Regions from separate parts of the Pseudomonas sp. MYb118 genome, predicted to be linked through region 1. Evidence: predicted binding sites of a transcription regulator. Region 1 holds the regulator's gene; each other region holds the start of a gene.
What was found. The regulator FliA, encoded in region 1, starts transcription of late flagellar genes. The targets are predictions, from matches to a motif close to CTAAAGTTTNNNNNNNNNNNGCCGNTAA.
Positions count from the first base shown of each region.

Region 2: ABVN20_RS21925 (methyl-accepting chemotaxis protein) is a predicted target of FliA. The motif match lies at 955-982, and genes of this name have one in related genera.
Region 3: ABVN20_RS16030 (methyl-accepting chemotaxis protein) is a predicted target of FliA. The motif match lies at 1,104-1,131, and genes of this name have one in related genera.

Region 1 is NZ_JBFRXN010000001.1:23,317-25,583, forward strand. It holds gene flhF (flagellar biosynthesis protein FlhF) at 1-135, shown strand, start outside; gene fleN (flagellar synthesis regulator FleN) at 246-1,076, shown strand; gene fliA (RNA polymerase sigma factor FliA) at 1,073-1,813, shown strand; gene ABVN20_RS00130 (chemotaxis response regulator CheY) at 1,981-2,267, shown strand, end outside.
Region 2 is NZ_JBFRXN010000003.1:110,845-113,111, forward strand. It holds gene ABVN20_RS21925 (methyl-accepting chemotaxis protein) at 1-827, opposite strand, end outside; gene ABVN20_RS21930 (undecaprenyl-diphosphate phosphatase) at 1,124-1,951, shown strand; gene ABVN20_RS21935 (DUF1294 domain-containing protein) at 1,951-2,267, shown strand, end outside.
Region 3 is NZ_JBFRXN010000002.1:2,201,537-2,203,803, forward strand. It holds gene ABVN20_RS16030 (methyl-accepting chemotaxis protein) at 1-1,047, opposite strand, end outside; gene ABVN20_RS16035 (hypothetical protein) at 1,323-1,553, shown strand; gene ABVN20_RS16040 (cell division protein ZapA) at 1,550-1,852, shown strand; gene ABVN20_RS16045 (acyl-CoA dehydrogenase) at 1,985-2,267, opposite strand, start outside.

The sequences.
Region 1 (2,267 bases):
GACCTGCATCTGCCGCGTCGTCATCAACTGGTCAGTCGCGCCGTCAGCGTGCAAATGCAGGAAGAACCCAGCGAAGAAGCCATGGCTGACATGTTCGCTGATATCTACCACAGTCCGTCCAAGCAGGTCGGCTGAGGTGAATAGTTTTTGTACCTACATCGATGGTCTGCCATGCATTGTTCCTTTTGAGAACGCGCAGCCAGTAATGTGGCCTCCGTCTATGCAAGACAAGGTAAAGAAATAACATGGGCAGCATGCATCCCGTACAGGTGATCGCGGTGACCGGCGGCAAAGGTGGCGTCGGCAAGACTAACGTGTCAGTGAACTTGTCCCTGGCTCTAGCTGAGCTCGGCCGGCGCGTCATGCTGCTGGACGCCGATCTGGGGCTGGCGAACGTCGACGTTCTGCTGGGGCTGACGCCCAAACGTACCCTGGCCGACGTGATCGAAGGCCGCTGTGAGCTGCGCGACGTATTGCTGCAAGGGCCTGGCGGTATCCGTATCGTTCCGGCGGCTTCCGGCACCCAGAGCATGGTGCACCTGAGCCCGGCCCAGCATGCCGGCCTGATCCAGGCGTTCAGCGATATCGGCGACAACCTCGATGTGCTGGTGATCGACACCGCTGCGGGTATTGGTGACTCGGTAGTCAGTTTTGTCCGCGCCGCCCAGGAAGTCCTGCTGGTGGTCTGCGACGAGCCGACCTCGATCACAGACGCCTATGCCCTGATCAAGCTGCTCAACCGCGATTACGGCATGAACCGCTTCCGCGTCCTGGCCAACATGGCCCAGAGCCCGCAGGAAGGGCGCAACCTGTTCGCCAAGTTGACAAAGGTCACGGATCGTTTCCTTGACGTCGCCCTACAATACGTGGGCGCCGTGCCTTACGACGAAAGCGTGCGCAAGGCTGTGCAGAAGCAACGCGCCGTGTATGAAGCTTTCCCGCGTTCCAAGTGCTCCCTGGCCTTCAAGGCTATCGCGCAAAAGGTCGATACCTGGCCACTGCCCGCCAACCCGCGTGGGCATCTGGAATTTTTCGTCGAGCGTCTCGTGCAACAAACGGCAGGACCGGTGCTATGACAGCCAGCGGTTACAACCTCTACAAGAAGTCGGCGCGTGACGCGCAGTACGAGCTGATCGAGCGTTACGCGCCCCTGGTCAAACGCATTGCCTACCACTTGCTGGCGCGTCTGCCTGCCAGTGTGCAGGTCGAAGACCTGATCCAGGCCGGGATGATCGGCCTGCTGGAAGTGTCGACCAAATACGACGCCAGCAAGGGCGCGAGTTTCGAGACGTACGCGGGCATCCGCATCCGCGGCGCCATGCTCGATGAAGTGCGCAAGGGGGACTGGGCGCCACGTTCGGTCCACCGCAATACCCGCATGGTCAGCGACGCAATTCGCTCGATTGAAGCTAAAACCGGCCGTGACGCTAAAGATCACGAAGTTGCGGCCGAACTCCAATTGAGTCTCGATGATTATTACGGGATTTTGAACGACACCCTGGGCAGCCGGTTATTCAGTTTCGACGATCTTTTGCAGGACGGCGAACACGAAGGTCTGCACGAGGATGGCGCGAGTGCTCATCTCGAGCCGTCACGCGATCTGGAAGATGAACGCTTCCAGGCGGCGCTGGCGGACGCGATTGCCAATTTGCCGGAGCGCGAGCGACTGGTGTTGGCGCTGTACTACGACGAAGAGTTGAATCTCAAGGAAATCGGTGAGGTCCTGGGAGTCAGCGAATCTCGGGTCAGCCAGTTACATAGCCAGTGCGCAGCCCGTTTGCGGGGGCGTTTGGGGGAGTGGCGAGCGCGCTGAAGGCAGTGTGGGGACACTGCGAACGTGGCTGGTGTGGTGTTGAACCGCACCGGTCTCGATCTGTTGTGCTCCAGACAGTCATTGAGTGCTTTGCCAAATTGATTGAAATGGCGCGTCCAGGTGCTGGGCGCGTTTAAGACTGCTTGGAGGTCGAATTGGACAAGAACATGAAAATCCTCATCGTTGATGACTTCTCAACGATGCGGCGGATCATTAAGAACCTGTTGCGTGACCTTGGGTTCACCAACACGGTCGAGGCCGACGATGGCACCACCGCCATTCCGGTCCTCAACAGCGGAAGCATCGACTTTCTGGTAACCGACTGGAACATGCCTGGCATGACCGGCATTGATCTGCTGCGCCACGTGCGCGCCGATGAAAAGCTCAAGCACCTGCCGGTGCTGATGGTGACCGCCGAAGCCAAGCGCGAGCAGATCATCGAAGCGGCCCAGGC
Region 2 (2,267 bases), on a different contig from region 1:
AGGGCGCCGGCCGACACTTGCAGTTGACTGATCACCCCGCGCAGCTTGGCGGTGAAGGCGTTGAAGTGATGCGCCAGTTGCGTGACTTCGTCCTGGCCGTGGGTGTCGAGGCTGCGGGTCAGGTCGCTTTCGCCGCTGGCGATGTTGGCCATGGCGTTCACGGTTTCCTGCAGGGGGCGCACGATGCTGCGGGCGATCAGGATCACCAGCAAGGCCATGACGAGGGCGATCGCCAGGCCGACACCCGACGCTTTCCACACCTGGCCCATAAACTCGGCCTGCATGTCGTCGATGTACACGCCCGAGCCGATCACCCAGCCCCAGGGTTGGAACAGTTGCACGTAGGAGGTTTTTTCCACCGGCTCGCTGGCGCCGGGTTTCGGCCAGCGATAGTCGATGGCGCCGCCGCCCTTGGCCTTGGCCAGCGCGACCATTTCGTTGAACACCGCAAACCCGTCCGGATCGCGGATCGCCGAGAGGTTCTGGCCGTCCAGTTTCTGGTTGACCGGGTGCATGATCATCACCGGGGTCAGGTCGTTGATCCAGAAATACTCGTTCTGGTCATAGCGCAGGCCGCGCACGGCACTCAGTGCCTGCTTCTGCGCCGCTTCGCGGGTGAGGGTGCCGGAGGTTTCCAGGCCGTGGTAATAGCTCAGAATACCGCTGGCGGTCTGTACCACATGCTGGGTTTTCTGCGCCTTGGCGTAAGAGAGGTCGTCGTGAATCTGCTTGAGCATCAGCACACCCAGCGTCAAAAGCATCATGACGGCGACGATCAATATGAGCCACAAACGGCGGCTGATCGACATACTGCGCAAGCTGTTCATAGCACTGTCACTCCGGTGTTTTATTTTTGTAATAAATGATCGCCAGCATCCCATCACACTTTGTCGATCGGGCATATCCGACCCAAGTCCAATAACGTGGCAGCGTTATTCAGGCTTGTCTGATAGGATTTCGGCCCCGCATGGAAAAACCTGAATCCCCGTCGATTTTTTCACGGAAATTTTATGGCTCCGTGCGGATTCTGTGCGCGCCGCCTTCCGGTGGCGCTGATTACAGTCAACGTTTTGTAATAAATACTATCGGGGCATGCCTGGGGGCATCGCTTCTTGGGGGATTGATGGATTTTTGGACCGCCTTGCAGGCATTGATTCTTGGGGTTGTGGAAGGGCTGACCGAGTTTTTGCCGATCTCCAGTACCGGACACCAGATCATCGTGGCCGACCTGCTCAACTTCGGGGGCGAGCGGGCCATCGCGTTCAACATCATCATTCAGTTGGGGGCGATCCTGGCGGTGGTGTGGGAATTTCGCCGCAAGATCCTCGACGTGGTCACCGGGTTGCCGACGCAGCCGAGCGCCCAACGGTTTACTGTCAACCTGCTGGTGGCCTTCATGCCGGCGGTGGTGCTGGGGGTGATCTTCTCCGATCTGATCCACCATTACCTGTTCAACCCGATCACCGTCGCGGCGGCGCTGGTGGTGGGTGGCATCATCATGTTGTGGGCGGAAAAGCGTCAGCATGAAGTCCACGCCGAAACCGTCGACCAGATCACCTGGAAAGACGCCCTCAAAGTCGGTTTCGCCCAGTGCCTGGCGATGATCCCGGGGACCTCGCGGTCCGGGGCCACCATCATCGGCGGCCTGTTGTTCGGCCTGTCGCGCAAGACCGCCACCGAGTTCTCGTTTTTCCTCGCCATGCCCACCATGGTTGCGGCAGCGGTGTACTCGGGGTTCAAGTACCGCCACCTGTTCGAGCCTGCCGACCTGCCGGTATTTGCCATCGGTTTCGTTACCGCGTTCATTTTCGCGATGATTGCCGTGCGGGCGTTGCTCAAATTCATCGGCAGCCACAGCTACGCGGTCTTCGCCTGGTACCGCATTGCATTCGGCCTGGTGATCCTGGCCACCTGGCAGTTCGGCTGGGTGGACTGGACGGCGGCCAAGTAATGAGTGACGGCCGCGCGCGCCGCTCTCCCGGACGTTCCTCGGGAGGGCAGATGCAGCACCCGCGGCTCAAGCTGCTGGTGTTCGCCCTGGTGTGCGCGCTGCCGCTGGCAGGTTCCGTGTCGTTCGTGCTGCGGGGGATTTCGTGGGTGCCCCTGGCAGCCTACGGCGCAGTCAGCGTGCTGGCGTTCTTCCTTTATTGGCGCGACAAGCACAAGGCGCGCACGAACAGCTGGCGTACGCCAGAGAACGTGCTGCATGCCGTGGAATTCGCCGGCGGCTGGCCAGGCGCCTTGCTGGCCCAGCAGGTCTTCCGGCA
Region 3 (2,267 bases), on a different contig from region 1:
GCGCTCAATGGCGCTGACGGTTTCCTGCACCAGATCACGGCCGTCACCCGCCGACGTGGTGGCGTTCTTCGACGCTTCGGAGGTGCTCACCGCGTTGCGGGCCACTTCTTCCACGGCACTGGTCATCTCGTTGACGGCAGTGGCGGCCTGTTCGATTTCGTTGTTCTGCTGAGTCAGGCCACGGGCGCTCTCGTCGGTGACGCTGTTGAGCTCTTCGGCGGCGGACGCCAGTTGCGTGGCCGAACCGGAAATACGTTGCAGGGTGTCGCGCAGCTTGTCCTGCATCTTGGCCATGGCGGCCAGCAGGCGGCCGGCTTCGTCCTGGCCATCGACGGTGATCGGGCGCGTCAGGTTGCCCTCGGCGATCGTTTCGGCGGCGCTCAGGGCGTTGGCGATGGGCTTGGTGATGCTGTTGGTCAGCAACCAGGCAAACAGGAAGGTCAGGGCGGTCGCGATGACCAGCAGGAGCACGACCAGATTGAACGCCGTATCGTACTGGTCGGCGGATTGCTGGTTGGTGTCGAGGGTTTGCTGGGTGTTGATCTCCAGCAGCTTGGCCAGCACGGTGTTGATGGCCTCGGAGTTGCTCAACAGGTCAGTGTTGAGCAGGTTGCGCAGGTCATCGACCTGATTGCTGCGCGACAGGGTCTTCATCCGGTCTTCGATCTGGCGGTATTGCCCCAGCAGCTGCACGTATTGATCGTAGGCGGCGCGCTCTTGCGGGCTGGCGATCAGTTTTTCGTAAATGGCCTGGGCGGTGCGGATCTGTTGGTTGCGCATGTCCAGCAGGTCCATGGTCTTCTGCTGGACGTCCGCCTCGCGGTTCACCAGCAGGCGGTAGGAGAGCACGCGCAGGCGCAGGGTCAGTTGGGTGAACTCGTCGAGCGCCTTGATGCTGGGCACGCTGTTGCTGGCAATGTCCTCGGCGGCGCCGCGAATCTTGCTCATCTGATTCAAGGCGAACACGCCGAGGATCATCATCAAACCGCCAATCAGGGCAAAGCTGAGGAACGCCCGCGGGGCGATATTCGTATTACGAAGGGACATGGTGGGTACCGAAAATGAGCGCGCCCGTGCGGCGCTGAAACTGAGGTCTGCGTGACTTATCGGTCATACGACTAAAGTCTTGAGGGTGGCACCTTTATATTGCAGATCATCCGTGGCGACGAAGTGCAGGAACCAGATCCGCCAATCAGAGTCTCTAGGGTTCGCCGAGGAAGGCACCCGCCAGGAAAATCAAGGGCTTGCGCCGTTGCAGCCCTGGCATCCGTGGTGACTTTTCTTTATCGTACGCGCCCTTTGAAAATGCCTGGAAAATCAAAATGTTGGAAGCATCCCTCAGCCAATTGGAACAACTGGTCAGCGACCTCGTGCAACAGAATCAGAGCCTGCTTGGCACCAATCAGGCCCTGAGCGCGGAACTGGCCGGGCTCAAGGATGAAAACGAAAGCCTGCAACTGAACCTGATGGAGCAGGAAGAGAAACACGGTGCCACTGCCGCTCGCATCCAGGCCCTGGTTGAACGTGTCAGCGCCGGTCCGGTCAGCGCATGAGTGTCGCTGGCGCGGGGGTGAAAGTCGTCTCGATCCTGGGGGAGGACTATTCGATCAAGGCACCGGCCGGGGAAGAACAGACCCTGCTCGATGCGGCGATGATGCTCAAGGCGGCCCTGGCCGAGACCAAGCGCAAGTACCCGACGCTGATCGGTGACCGGCTGCTGGTGCTGGCCGCGATGAATCTGTGCTCGCAACAGATCGAAATGCAGAAGCGGCACAAGCTGGAACTCGACCGTTACCAAGAGCAAGTCAGCGCCACGGTTGAAGTGATCGCCAAGACGATCAATCAGGGTTGAGTCAGGCGTTGGCTGTGCTGACGCCATCGTCGGATCGCCGCCCGGAGCAAGCCCGCTCCCACAGGTTTCCCGAACCCCCTGTAGGAGCGGGCTTGCCCGCGATAGGATTTCAGCCGCGCTACAAAACCCGGATCAGAACCACTCATCCTGCATGTTCAGGCAAACATCGTCCCGAGCCTCAAGAATCGCCAGCTCATGGTGGCAACCCGGTACTTCCCAGGTCAGGAAGTAGCGCGCCGCCTGCAGCTTGCCTTTATAGAAGCTCACATCCGCCGCATTGCCCTTGGCCAGGCCCTGTTCGGCGCGGATGGCCTGCTCCAGCCAGCGCCAGCCGATCACCGTATGCCCGAACACTTTCAGGTACAGCGCCGAATTCGCCAGGCTGCTGTTGACCTTGCCCTGGGCGAGGTCCGTC